Thiocystis violascens DSM 198: one gene and its partner. The main gene of each other region encodes a partner of the protein of the gene in region 2 in a complex. Links are inferred from orthologs where the notes say so. Each region holds a gene or a part of one and is shown on either strand. Other genes may lie near its edges. The genes, in order: moaD and moaE.

Region 1 (6,642 bases), 350 kb from region 2 along the record:
CGGTCCCTTGAAAGAGATTGGCCTCATGACAAAGACCCTGACAACCGCCGCGCTCCTGATGACTCTGCTCCCCATCGCCTTCGAGTCCCAGGCCCGCCCGAATCCCGGTCACACCCAAAAAGGCATGGCCTCCTACTATCACGACAGCCTGCATGGCCAAAAGACGGCGAGCGGCCAGCGTTACAGCAAAAACCGGCTCAGCGCCGCTCACAAAACCCTGCCGCTCGGCACCCAGATCCGCGTCACCGACACCCTGACGGGCAACAGCATCGTGGTCAGGGTCAATGACCGCGGCCCCTTCGTCAAGGGCCGTATCGTCGACCTCTCGCGCGAGGCCGCCAGCGAATTGGGGATGATCAAAAGGGGAGTGACCAGCGTCAAACTCGAAGTCCTGAGCCTGCCCCCGCGTCATGATTCCTGATCGACAGCAGGATAGCCCTGCTTTGGATATGGAAATATCCGTCTGACCAGTTTTATAATCGACCGCGAAAAACCCGCTTGGAAGCGATGTTCCAAGCGGGTTTTTTTTATGGTCTGCCAGGAATGGACCCCATTGGCATTTTCCGTTCAGCCAACACCGTGACAGGGTCGATCAACCCAATGTTCTGGATTCCGAAAACACTCTACGAAGCCCTCCCCTATGCCTTGCTGCTTTTCGGCGGGCTTGCCATGTTACAGGCGTCAAATCCACTGATGTTCGGCTCGGGATGCCTGCTCGCGATCGTTGGCGCCATCATCTGGCGGATGCGCCAGACCTATCGCAAGCGCGATCGAGACGAGGAGAGGCTCTGAACTCTCTCGCTTGTTCATTCCCATCGAAACAGCCAGGCGGCCAGGCTCAGGAAGAGCACGGCCAGCCCGCCCAGCAAGATGATCTGAGGCAAGACATCAATGACACCAGCCCCATCGATCATCACCCGCCGGGCGCCTTCCACCAGATGCGTCAGCGGCAGCAAACGCGAAAACGCCTGCGCCGCCGCGCTCGCGCCCTCCAGCGAGAACCAGACCCCCGACAGCAGCAGCATGGGCCAGGACACCAGATTGAGTATCCCATCGGCCACCTCCTCGGTGCGCAGACGCGCCGCCACGATCAGACCCATGCTGATGAGGCAGAGAGCGCCGGCCAGATAGACGAGCGCCAGCGCCAGATAGGAGCCGCGCATCGGAAAATCCAGCAGCAGCGCGGCGCCCAGATAGACCACCAGACTCGCCGACAGCACCACGATCAACCGCGAGACCACCTGCGCGGTCAGAAACTCCCAGGGGCTGAGCGGTGTTGCCTTGAGCCGGCGCAGCACGCCATTTTTGCGATAGCGCACGATCACCCAGCCGACGCCCCAGAAGCTGGAGAACATGATGTTCATCGCGAGCACGCCGGGCAGCACCCAATCCACATAGCGTAGCGCCTCGCCGCTCACGGTCAGGCGTTGCGGCGCCGGATCGGCTCGCGAGGGATAGGCGCCCAGCAGGAGACGCTCGGCCAGATACCCTTTGGGCGACTCGGCGTTCAGCCAGTAAACGGGCGAGCCGCGCGGATCGAGCAGCAGATCCAACTGATGCCGTTCGACTTTCACGATGGCCGCATCCGGATCGGTGAGCGGGATGAAGTCGATGTATTCAAGGTCGAGAAAGGGCGAGGACACGCTGGTCAATTGACCGTCCGGCGTGACGACGCCAACCTTGAGCAGATCCTCCGGCTCGGCTCGAAAAATGAAGGCGAAGGCCAGCACCATCATGATCGGCATCAGGATGTTCCAGCTCAGTCCCGCGCGGTCGCGATAGAACTCGCGATTGCGCGCGACCAGGATGGCAAGGATTCGGCGCCACATCATCAAGTCCTTAAGGCATGCCCGGTCAGTTTCAGAAAGAGGTCTTCCAGATTCGGAATCGCCACCCGCAGACCGGCCAGATCGGCACCGAGACGTTCGAGTTCGGCCAGCATGGGCGGCACCTCATCGGTCTGGATTTCGATCTCGCCGTCGCGCGCCACGGCGCCGGACGGGAGCGGAACCCCCGCCGGCCAAGCCGCATCCGGCAGACGGATCAGGCGCGCGGGAAAATGTGCGTCGATCAGCGCGCGCGGATTGCCCTCGGCAATCAGACGCCCCCGGTCGACGATCACGATCCGGTCGCACAGCCGCTCGGCCTCTTCCATGTAGTGCGTGGTCATCACCACGGTCGTTCCGCGTCGGCGGACCCGTTCGATCAGGCCCCAAAAATTGCGCCGCGCCTGGGGGTCGAGTCCGGTCGTCGGCTCGTCCAGAAACACCAGTTCGGGATCGTTGACCAGCGCGACCGCCAGCAGCAGACGCTGCCGCTGACCGCCCGAGAGCTTGCGCGTGTCGCGATCCAGAATCTCGTCCAGATTGCACAGCCGGATCAGCTCCTCGCGCTCCGCCGTGCGCCGATAGAGACTGGCGAACATGGCCAGCGACTCGCTCACGGTCTGGAAATCCTGCAAGGCCGTGACCTGGAACTGGATGCCGATGGACTGACGATATTCTCGATCCAGCGGATGCCCCTTGAACAGCACGCATCCCGAGGTCGGCGGCTGGATGCCCTCCAGCATCTCCAGGGTCGTCGTCTTCCCCGCCCCGTTCGGTCCCAGCAGACCGAAACACTGCCCGGATTCGACCCTGAAGCTGATGCCATCCACGGCGCGCACGCCGGGATAGAGCCGGATCAGATCATGCGCTTCGATGAGCGTTGTCACGAGGCTCCCCCTGGGACGATGCCAGCGTCCGGATTTCACAATGACTGGAGGAAGCAAACTTAGAAACCGTCCAGCAAAAATTTCCCGAATCGCTTAAACCGACGGCCAAGTCGCCCGCAAGCGGGCTCCGACGGGGCGCGCAGGAGCCCGCTTGCGGGCGACGCCGAGACCGGGGAAAGTTGTTGATGGACGGCTCCTTAGCCACCGGTCACCGGCGGGAAAAATGCAACCTCGTCGCCTTCGAGAAGGGGCGTTCGAGGCTGTGCAATCGCCTGATTGACCGCGCTCATCAGTCGCTCGCCCTCGCCAAGCGCCTCCGTCCAGAGTCCGCCGCGCGCACGCAGATGCGCCAGCAGATCCGCCACAGTGCCGACTCCCGCTGGCAACTCCAGTCGTTCCTCATGACAGCCGAGCCGTTCGCGCAGTCGGGCAAAGTAGAGAATCTTGATCATCGCGTCGGGGCTCGCTCAATGGACAGATCAGTGCAACAAATCGGCAAACGGCATGAAATCAACCAACTCGCCCCGCCGGATCGCCCGCCCCGGCGGAATCTCGATCAGACCGTCCGCCCAGGCGACCGAGGACAGAACCGCCGAGGAGCGGGTCGGAAAGACCGCTAGTTCGGGCTCACCATCGTCGCCGGTCTGAAGTCGCGCGCGATGAAATTCGCTCCGTTTGTCCGGTTTCGGCCAATCGAACCCGGCGCGGATTTTGAGGACGCGCGGCGCGAGATCCCCCGCCGTCCCCTGACGCCGCAGCACCACCGGGCGGGCAAACAGACAGAAGGTGACGAAGAGCGACACGGGATTGCCGGGCGCGCCCAGAACCGGCGTGCCCTGGACCCAGCCGAACGCGACCGGCTTGCCGGGGCGAATCGAGATATTCCAGAGATCCAGCGTACCGATCTTCTCGACCGCAGACTTGAGATGATCCTCCTCGCCGACCGACACCCCGCCGCTGGCGAGGATCAGGTCCGACTCGCGCGCCCCGCGCGTCAGTGCGTCGGTGGTCGCGTCCAGGGTGTCCGCGACGATCCCGAGATCCACGACCTCGCAGCCCAAGCCTTGCAGCAGGCCGATGAGCAGAAAGCGATTGGAGTTGTAGATCTGGCCCGGACCCAGCGGCTCGCCCGGCATCGCCAATTCGTCACCGCTGGCCAGGACCGCGACCCGCAAACGCCGATAGACCGGCAAACGCGCGACGCCAACCGAGGCGGCCAGCCCAAGATGCTGGGGCGCGAGCCGCGTCCCGGCGGCGATCACCTCGGCCCCGGCGCGGATGTCCTCGCCGGCGCGGCGGATGTTCGCGCCAGCCTTGCAGTCCAGCGGGATACGCACCCGGTCGCCGTCGCGCTCGCAGATTTCCTGCACCACCACCGTATCGGCGCCGTCCGGGGCGGGCGCGCCGGTGAAGATGCGCGCGGCGGTGCCTGGCTCCAGATCGACGCCGGTCGACCCGGCTGGAATCCGTTGACTGACCCGCAGCCAGCCGTCCTGCGCGGCCAGGTCCACGTGACGGATGGCGTATCCGTCCATGGCGCTGTTGTCCCAGCCGGGGACAGCGATGGCGCTTGTCACCGGCGCCGCCAGCACGCGCCCGAGCGCCGTGTCGGTCGGGATGGATTCGCTGTCCGCAATCGGCTCGACCCGCGACAGCAGGAAGTCGATAGCCTCCTGCTTGGTCAGCGTGGGGCGTTTTTCCGTGGCCGGAGCCGGGCAGTCGTTGTGGGTCGTCATAGAGCTTCAGCGTTCGCGCAAACGCGGGATGAGTTGGGCGAAATTACAGGGCCGTGTGCGGATATCCAGTTGGGGCAGCAGGATCCCATCCCAAGCCGTTCGGCAGGCGCCGGTCGAGCCCGGCAGACAGAAGACGAAGGTGCCGTTGGCCAATCCGGCGAAGGCGCGCGACTGGAGGGTCGAGGCGCCAATCTCGGCGAACGAGATCTGACGAAAAAGTTCGCCGAAGCCCTCGACCACCTTGTCGAGCAGGGGCGTGACGGCCTCGGGCGTACTGTCGCGCCCGGTGACGCCGGTTCCGCCGGTGCTCAGGATGACGTTCACCTCGGGATCGGCGATCCAGCGCGAAACCACCGCGCGCAGTTGATAGACATCGTCGCGGACGATCTCCTTCGCCACAACCCGGTGACCGGCGGTTTCGGCCCGCTCCTTCAGCAGTTTGCCGGAGGTGTCCTGGTCCTCGCTCCGACTGTCCGAGACGGTCAGAAGCGCGATGTTGAGCGGCAGGAATGGCTGCTCCGCAAAATGCCCGGTCATCATTCACCTCTTCACTGATGCTATAGCCTTCACATCTGATATCCAGACATCCGGAGCAGTTCAGTCAGTTTTTTTCCGGGGCCGTTGCCAGGCGGGAATGCTGGTCTGACGCCCACGAGCCAGCGTGAGCTGGTCGGCCGGCGTATCGCGAGTAATGACGGATCCCGCGCCAATCGTCGCCCGCTCGCCAACGGTCACGGGTGCGACCAAGGCCGTATTGGAACCGATGAAGGCGCCATCGCCGATCCGGGTCAGGGATTTGTTGACGCCATCATAGTTACAGGTGATGGTGCCGGCGCCGATATTGACGCCCGCACCGACCTCGGCGTCGCCAAGATAGGTCAGGTGATTGACCTTGCTGCCCTGCCCCAGAGTCGCCTTCTTGATCTCGACGAAATTTCCGACATGGGTGTTCGCGGCAAGCTTGGCCTCTGGACGCAGTCGCGCGAAGGGTCCGATACGGGCGTTCGCGCCAACCTCGGCGCCCTCGATGACGCAATTGGCGAAAATTTCAGTCCCGGAGCCGATCATGCAGTCTTTCAGCAGACAGTTGGGGCCGACGCGAACCCCGGCGGCGAGCCAAACCTCACCCTCGACGATGACATTGATGTCCAGGCTGACATCGGTCTCTGCGTGCAGGATTCCGCGCAGATCGAAACGCGCCGGATCGGCCAGGGTCACGCCCGCGCGCATCAGCCGCTCCGTCGCCGCGCGCTGGTAGCTACGTTCCAATTCGGCAAGCTGGACCCGATCGTTCACGCCAATCACTTCCGCGAGCGTGCCCGGCTGGGCGCTCGCGATCTGGACGTCATCCTGGGCCGCCAGCGCGGTGATATCGGTCAGATAATATTCGCCCTGCACGTTGTTGTTGCCGATCCGGGTCAGCCAGTCGTCCAGACCGGCGCGATCGGCGACCAGAAATCCGGTGTTGATCTCGCGAATGCCCCGCTCCGCCGGCGTGGCGTCTTTCTCCTCGACGATGCGGGTCACGCGGCCCCGCGCATCGCGGAGGATGCGGCCATAGCCGGTGGGATCGGGCAGTTCGGCCGTCAGCAGCCCCAGACGGGTATCCGCGCTCGCCGCGAGCAGGCGGCGGAGGGTTTCGGGGGTAATCAGGGGCACGTCGCCATACAGCACCAGCACCCGATCCATCCCGCTCATCGCCGGCATCGCCTGGAGCACCGCATGGCCGGTGCCCTGCTGCCGGGCCTGTTCGACCCAGAGGCAGTCGTGCCCGCTCAGGGCCGCCTGGACCTGTTCGCCGCCGTGACCGAAGACGACGACCCGCCGTGCGGCACCGAGCTGGTTTGCGGCGTCGAGCACATGCGCCAACAATGGTTTGCCGGCGAGCGGATGAAGAACCTTCGGCAGACTGGAACGCATCCGTTTACCGAGACCCGCGGCCAGTATCACGACACCTAGTTTCATACGTTGCAAGTCCCGGATTTGATCTCGAAACGATTTCTAGATATTCAGAAATTCCTGAAGAATTTCCGAATTAGTGAAGACTTCCGCCCGGCAGGTTGCAGACGCCCAACTCGGCGCTCAGCTCCGCGTGCGTGGGGTCGCGCACCTCATGAATGCGGACATGGACCACGAGCGACTTGCCAGCTAGCGGGTGGTTGCCATCGACCGTGAGCCTGCCGTTCTCGATAC
Region 2 (7,271 bases):
CGCCATCTGCAACGATGTCGGCTTTGCCTTCGCCCATGTCCAGTGCGCACGGCTGCGCGAACAATGGCAGCGGCGCTCGCGCGCGCTGTTCGGGCATCGCTTCATGATGGACGCGCTCATCCCCGGCGGGGTCGTCCATGACCTGTCCGCGGACGCCTTTCTGGTGTTGCGTCAGGATCACGCCGCACTGCATCGCACCATCGAGCCGCTGTTCGATGTGATCGACGATCACCCCTCGCTGGACGACCGCCTGATCGCCACCGGCATCCTTTCCCAGACGGATGCCCGCGCGCTCGGCTGCACCGGCTATGTCGGCAAGGCCAGCGGGCTGCGGTTCGATGTCCGCCGCGACAATCCCTATCCGCCCTACGATAGTGTGCGCGTAGAAGAATCCGCAGAGACCGAGGGCGACGTGGCCGCGCGGGTACGGGTACGTATGGCGGAGGTGCGGAGCAGTCTCTGGATGCTCGACCGCCTGCTCGATGCCCTGCCGGAAGGCGAGATCGTCGCGCCTCTGCCGGCTGTCCAACCGGACGCGGTCGGTCTGGGCCTGATCGATGGCTGGCGCGGCGAGATCCTCTGCTTCGTGCGCTTCGACGCCGAAGGACGCATCGCGCGCTATTTCCCCCGTGACCCGAGCTGGTTTACCTGGCCCGCGCTGGAGCGTCTCATCCTCGGCAACATCGTCCCCGACTTCCCGGTCTGCAACAAATCGGTCAATGGGTCTTACGCTGGGCAGGATTTGTAATGTTTCGGATTCTCAGACAATCGTTCACCACCGGCGTGGTTACCGAGCCGCCACCCGACCACGAAGAGGCTGAACTGGCGCGCATCGGCATCGAACTGCACCGGCTGATCGACGCACGTTTCGGACGCAGTTTCGCCATCCGTCAGGTGGATGCCGGTTCCTGCAATGGCTGCGAGCTAGAGATCCACGCACTGAACAATCCCTATCACGATGTCGAGCGCTTCGGTGTCCACTTCGTCGCCTCGCCGCGTCACGCCGATGCACTGCTGGTCACGGGGCCGGTCTCGCGCCACATGGAAACCGCGCTACGCCGCACTTGGCGTGCCACGTCCTCGCCCAAGTTCGTGATCGCCGCCGGCGATTGCGCCTGCGACGGGGGCGAGTTCGGTATTTCCTATGCGAGCTGCGGCGCGGTGGAGAATGTCATTCCGGTGGATGTGAAAATCCCCGGCTGTCCGGCCGCGCCACTGGATTTGCTCAAGGGGTTGCTCGGGGCATTGCGTGCCCGGCAGGGATGACCGATCTGCACTGGGCAATTGGTATCCAAATAAACCGTGCTCGGGGCATTGCGTGCCCGGCAGGGATGACCGATGCACCGGTGCTTAACCAGTGCATTTAAAAAAACCGCTTGTCTACAAGAAAGCTAATTTATTTCAATTGGTTATTTTCCAGTAATGCGGGGGCTGGCGAAGGTGTCGCCTCGACTCGAGATCATCGGACCTGAGCGCACTGGTGGGCGCCTACGCGGGTCGCGGGAGTCCGCCCGGGTGCTGCCTTCAATTAATGTCACTTAACGCGGCTGGGTACCGCACTGATCGATCTTGTCCCAGAATTGCGCCTAGCGCCCCGTGGATTGCACGAGCGTCCGCTGGCTCAAGACGATCTTGGCACCCTGGCGTTTTCAGCGCATGCCCGCGCCACAGAGGCGTTGCTTGCCCAGGATCTTGCAGGCGGCCTCGACGACACCGGAGCCGATCAGGAGGTTCTCGGCGAGATGGCTCGGGTAGTCCATGCGCATGCGTTGGATGCATTGATATCGCAACGCCGGCTTCAACGGGGTAATTTTTTAACAAACGGGTAGTCTCATCTCCTTAGTCGATCGCCGCGCCAGCACGGTGATACGGTGCGCCATCCCAGAACAGGATGATCTCGCGGGTCGGTTCCCGCTGACGCAGACGGCGTAAGACGGTCAGCGTGTGCTCGGTGTTGGCACACGGGAAATCCCAGATCGCCACCTGCCCCGCGTTGTAGCAATAGAGCCCATAGAAACTCACTTTTGCGGAAAGCCCCGGGGTATGGGAGTCGACCCACAAGCGCTCCCTGATCGGCGCCCAGCCGTCGCCCAGATCGGCTTCCTGCTGGATGTGCGCTTCGCCGAGAGAGATCAATCAGGGAGGCTCGGGGTCCAAGGTGCGCTGCAGCAGGGCCTGCAGTTGCGCGACGAAGGCTTCGCGGGCGGGCGTCGTGGCGCGATTGAGCAAGGCCTTGGCCTTCTTCCAGGAGAAGCCCAGGCGTTTGAGCGCCTGACGCGGCGGTGAAACTTCAAGGTCCAGCGCGGCGCGACGGTGTGCTGGGCGAGTTCCACGCTCGGAACCAGGCGCCCCGTCTGGGGGTCACGCTGCGTGGGTAGAGCGCGACCGCCGCCACGCCGGTGCGGATCAACGTATCGAGTGCGGACTCCATCACCGCGTCAAAAAACGAGGAACCCCTCCTGTGTGCTCGAACAGCAACGCCTGGGAACCCTCGTCATTATATTGGAGGCACAAACGGTTCAAAATTGGCGGGTGACGCCCTACACGCAACGCAATCACCGAGATTCCCACCCGTGTTGGATCAGTTCGTACGACGCAGAAACCGCTCACGGGTGCTGGCATGTGCGGGGCCGTCATCGCCTCATACCAGAGATCGTCTGGGGGTCTGGTTCCACTTCGCGAGATCGAGCTTGAGCATAAACGAAACGAGTAAGTTGTGGCAGGGAGCGGCTTGGTCGATAGGAGGCTTGGCACGGGTGGCAGAGCACCACCGAAAATACGCATCCCGAGCAGGGCTTGGTTTAGGTATCTAGATATCACATTAAATCGCTATATAATCAATAAACTGCATGACCTTATCCATGTCAGGAGCATCGCACGCTGGACCTATATCCGCAAGCCGATGATGGCATAAATTATCCAGATAATTTAGGGCGTGAGGTGCTGCGTCCATGATTCACGTATAATATCGGTATGTTTACCATCAAATATCTAACTATTTAAATGACATACGACTCGACAAACATAAAGGTACTTCGTGGACTCGACGCGGTGCGCAAACGCCCAGGCATGTATATCGGGGATACGGATGATGGTACAGGACTACACCATATGGTATTTGAAGTCGTAGATAACTCAATCGACGAGGCTCTAGCTGGCTACTGCAAGAATATCAATGTGACAATTCATGCCGACTGTTCAGTTACAGTAGTTGATGATGGGAGGGGAATACCAGTCGATATGCATGCAGAAGAAAATAAATCAGCTGCAGAAGTCATCATGACCGTATTGCACGCAGGAGGCAAATTTGACGACAACTCCTATAAAGTCTCCGGCGGTTTGCATGGCGTAGGCGTCTCGGTCGTGAACGCACTCTCAGAAAAATTAAATCTGCGCATTTGCAAGGGAGGGCAGATCTATGAGCAGGAATATCGCTTTGGCGTGCCTCAGTATCCACTTAAGGCTATTGATCAGACAAAGCGCACGGGTACCGAAATTCGCTTTTATCCGTCACCTAACATTTTTACAAATTTGGATTTTCACTACGATATATTAGCCAAGCGTCTTCGAGAACTATCATTTCTTAACTCAGGCGTTAAGATAGCGTTAACCGAAGAATCTACTGAAAGAAAGGATGTTTTTGAATATCAAGGTGGAATTCGTGCATTCGTAGAACATTTGAATAAAAACAAAGATCCAATTCATCCAACAGTCATCTATTTTAGTGCAGAGAGACAATCGATTGGAGTTGAATTGGCTATCCAATGGAACAGCAGCTATCTCGAAACAATTTATTGCTATACAAACACGATTCCACAAAAAGATGGCGGTACACATTTGGCCGGATTACGTGCGGCACTGACAAGAACGCTTAATTCATATATTGAGCGTGAAGGTTTGGATCGTAATCAAAAGATCAGGCCCGTAGGCGATGATGCTAGAGAAGGCCTTGTTGCGGTTCTGTCTGTAAAGGTTCCGGACCCAAAGTTTTCATCTCAAACGAAAGACAAACTGGTGTCATCGGAAGTAAAAGCTGTTGTCGAGTCACTTGTTGCCGAGCAGCTAGGTATGTTCCTCGAAGAGCAGCCGTTTGAAGCAAAAATCATCGCAAATAAGATGCTTGATGCTGCACGAGCTCGTGAAGCTGCTCGAAAAGCACGAGAAATGACTCGCCGTAAGGGCGTTCTCGACATTGCAGGATTACCAGGAAAATTAGCTGACTGTCAGGAAAAAGATCCCGCTAGATCGGAGATCTATCTAGTCGAAGGAGACTCTGCTGGAGGTTCTGCAAAACAAGGAAGGGATCGAGCTTTTCAAGCAATATTGCCATTGAAAGGCAAGATACTGAATGTGGAAAAGGCTCGCTTCGATAAAATGCTCTCATCCGCAGAAGTTGGAACGCTGATTACGGCGCTTGGATGTGGCATCGGACGAGAAGAATATAACCCTGACAACTTAAGGTACCATCGCATTATCATCATGACCGATGCGGATGTAGATGGCGCTCATATTCGTACCTTGCTCCTGACTTTCTTTTATAGGCAAATGCCAGAATTGGTAGAGAGAGGACATATTTATATCGCGCAGCCCCCCTTGTTTAAAATCAAAAAAGGAAAACAAGAAGAATATCTGCTCGATGAGTCGGCTCTTAATTACGCCATGCTCCAGGCGGCGCTGGATGATGCGAATTTATTCGTCACGAAAGACGCACTGCCATTGGCGAGCACTGCGCTGGAGTCACTGGCTTTGGATTACAGTGTGATCGTGAATATCGTTAAGCGACTGGAGAAACGGTATGGCACTGAATTTCTGGAAGCAGTGATTAAAGCCCCCCGGATTGATGACCTGATTATTTCCGATCTTGAGCGATTAAAGAGTTGGTGTATTCAATTAGAGGCCATACTTAATCACAATGAAATACCTACATTTCACTATAATGTTCGAGTCAGCGAACAATCGTCGAAAATACCCGAATATATCGAGGTAGTTCGATTTATTCACGGCATCCATGAAAGCCGTATTGTTCCGTTAGAGTTTTTTCGCTCAATTGATTATGCAAAAATGCTTGAGTACGGCCAAAAGCTAACAGGTTTTCTGCAGTCCGATGCCTATGTTAAACGTGGCGAGCGGCTGAAGGTTATAACAGATTTGGGAGATGGGATACGTTGGTTGCTCACGGAAGCTCAAAAAGGGTATAGCACCCAACGATACAAAGGACTCGGTGAAATGAATCCCGAACAGCTTTGGGACACCACAATGAATCCGGAAACGCGCCGTCTTTTGAAAGTGACCATTGAGGACGCGGTCGCTGCAGATTTGATTTTCACTACATTGATGGGTGATCAAGTTGAACCGCGACGACTATTTATCGAAAAAAATGCTCTAAATGCCGAAAACTTAGACATTTAACGCATTCTACTGCGGACAACTCTCCGTGTTTGGATGACATCGGTCCTTGGCATTTACTGATGTCGAAGATCCCACGTCGACTCGGCGTCGTCTGAATCCCCATGGCGGTGCCGCTGCGGTTGGATGTCACCAACGCCGGGCGGCGACGTCATCCGATACTTTTGACTCGACCCAGCGTTCGCCCTGCTCGGTCTGCTCTTTTTTCCAGAAGGGCGCTCGGGTCTTCAAATAATCGATCAGAAATTCGCAGGCGCGGAAGGCATCGCCACGATGATGGCTGGCAACACCGACGAAGACGATCGGATCCTGCGGCTCCAACTTCCCGAGCCGGTGAACAATGGTCACGCCCTCCAGCTTCCAACGCGCGTTAGCCTCCTCGGCGATCTCGGCAAGCGCCTTCTCGGTCATACCGGGGTAATGTTCCAGGGTCATGCGGGACACCGCCACCCCCTCGTGGAGATCGCGCATCAGCCCAACGAAGGTGACGAGCGCGCCCACGCGCGGATTGCCGTGCCACAACGACTCCTGTTCGGCGGCGATATCGAAGGGTTCGGTCTGGATCTGGACGCGCGGCATCAGCAGACTCCAGGGGCGCGTCTTACCGATTTCTCCGACTCTGCTCGAACTGCGTCAACCAATGGGCGCGACCCCCATCAAAACGCGGTGCAGCCAAAACAGGAAGAGCAGATAGACTCCCAGACCGCCGACGATGGCGATGGCGTCGTTGGTCTGACTCGGCGGTGCACCCGGAACCGGCGGCCCCACCCGGCGCTTGAGCGAGATTCGATCCGCTACGGCCCAGGCCAGGAAGGCACCGAACAGGAGCAGATCCGCGAGAGTGCCATTGGCCAACAAGTGACCAAAAGCCCAGATCTTGACCGCAAGCAACATGGGATGTTTGGTGGCGGTCTGGATGCGCCCCGGCAGATAGGCCGCGAACAGCAACGGAAAGATCGGCAACATCAGCAGCAGATTGAGGTGTCTCATCCAGCCCGGCGGATCATAGAGGACGATGGCCGACTGGCGCGCCTCCCCATAACCCCAGACGATCAGAATGAATCCCGCCAGAGAGAGCACGCTGTAAACAGCCTGCCAGGGGATGACGCCAAAGCGTTCGACGACAGTTGTCCGCAACCCCGGCTTGACGATGGAGACCGAGTGAGTCCCCAGAAACAGAATCAGACCTAGAATCAGTACTGCCATGCGTCAACTCCTCTGATTGATGTGATGCCGTTTAGCGCTTCAAGGATTCTGCCGCCGGAGGACACCCCTGCCTCGCAAGAAAGCCATCCAAGGCATTCGCGAATGCCTGCCGGTCGCGCGCGCCCAGCGTCGCGGGACCGCCGGTGTCCACGCCAGTCGCGCGTAAGGTGTCCATGAAGTCGCGCAGGTTCAGGCGTTCGCGGATATTGTCCTTGGTATAGATCTCGCCACGGGGATTCAAGGCGTGGGCCTCCCTGGCGATGACCTCAGCGGCCAGCGGGATGTCGGCGGTAATCACCAGGTCGCCCGGTTCTAGGCGTTTGACGATTTCATTGTCGGCGACATCGAATCCCTGTGCGACCTGGATGGCACGGATGAGTCGCGATGGCGGCAGGTTCATGGGCTGATTGGCGACCAGTGTCACCCGGACGCCAACCCGTTCGGCGGCGCGAAACAGAATGTCCTTGATGACCCTTGGGCAAGCGTCGGCGTCGACCCAGATGTGCATGCGACCTCCTGGACCAGTACCCAGGGTTTAACGACCACCGCCCAGAGGCTGGCGTTGGTCTCGAACCAGTCTCGGGCCTGTCGATCCGGAACCGGCACGATGCCCCCGTGCGCCATCTCGGCGTCAATGGTCGGAGCGTCATCGCGCGCGA

The links.
Region 1: the proteins of moaE (region 2) and moaD are in contact, whole or in part, in a crystal structure (PDB 1FMA), measured with the Escherichia coli proteins. The link is inferred for Thiocystis violascens DSM 198 from one-to-one orthologs.

Annotation. Positions count from the first base shown.
Region 1 is NC_018012.1:2,838,580-2,845,221, forward strand. The notes cover bases 1,539-4,345. They hold moaD (molybdopterin converting factor subunit 1), read right to left. Parts: upstream 3,166-4,345; coding sequence 2,911-3,165; downstream 1,539-2,910. Other genes in these bases: THIVI_RS12520 (ABC transporter permease), read right to left, coding at 1,539-1,829; THIVI_RS12525 (ABC transporter ATP-binding protein), read right to left, coding at 1,832-2,713; THIVI_RS12535 (molybdopterin molybdotransferase MoeA), read right to left, coding at 3,193-4,345. In the rest of the region: THIVI_RS12510 (septal ring lytic transglycosylase RlpA family protein), read left to right, coding at 26-421; THIVI_RS12515 (hypothetical protein), read left to right, coding at 499-792; more of THIVI_RS12520, read right to left, coding at 807-1,538; more of THIVI_RS12535, read right to left, coding at 4,346-4,449; moaB (molybdenum cofactor biosynthesis protein B), read right to left, coding at 4,456-4,986; bifunctional UDP-N-acetylglucosamine diphosphorylase/glucosamine-1-phosphate N-acetyltransferase GlmU, read right to left, coding at 5,047-6,414; THIVI_RS12550 (FKBP-type peptidyl-prolyl cis-trans isomerase), read right to left, coding at 6,485-6,642. UniProt on the Escherichia coli protein: Involved in sulfur transfer in the conversion of molybdopterin precursor Z to molybdopterin.
Region 2 is NC_018012.1:3,191,172-3,198,442, reverse strand. The notes cover bases 4,261-7,240. They hold moaE (molybdopterin synthase catalytic subunit MoaE), read right to left. Parts: upstream 5,986-7,240; coding sequence 5,536-5,985; downstream 4,261-5,535. Other genes in these bases: THIVI_RS14090 (DUF2288 domain-containing protein), read right to left, coding at 7,033-7,240; THIVI_RS14095 (YaiI/YqxD family protein), read right to left, coding at 6,644-7,120; THIVI_RS14100 (NnrU family protein), read right to left, coding at 6,040-6,612; gyrB (DNA topoisomerase (ATP-hydrolyzing) subunit B), read left to right, coding at 4,261-5,409. In the rest of the region: THIVI_RS14125 (hydrogenase large subunit), read left to right, coding at 1-748; THIVI_RS14120 (NADH-quinone oxidoreductase subunit B family protein), read left to right, coding at 748-1,266; THIVI_RS14115 (transposase), read right to left, coding at 1,840-2,136; more of gyrB, read left to right, coding at 3,004-4,260; more of THIVI_RS14090, read right to left, coding at 7,241-7,271. UniProt on the Escherichia coli protein: Converts molybdopterin precursor Z to molybdopterin. This requires the incorporation of two sulfur atoms into precursor Z to generate a dithiolene group. The sulfur is provided by MoaD.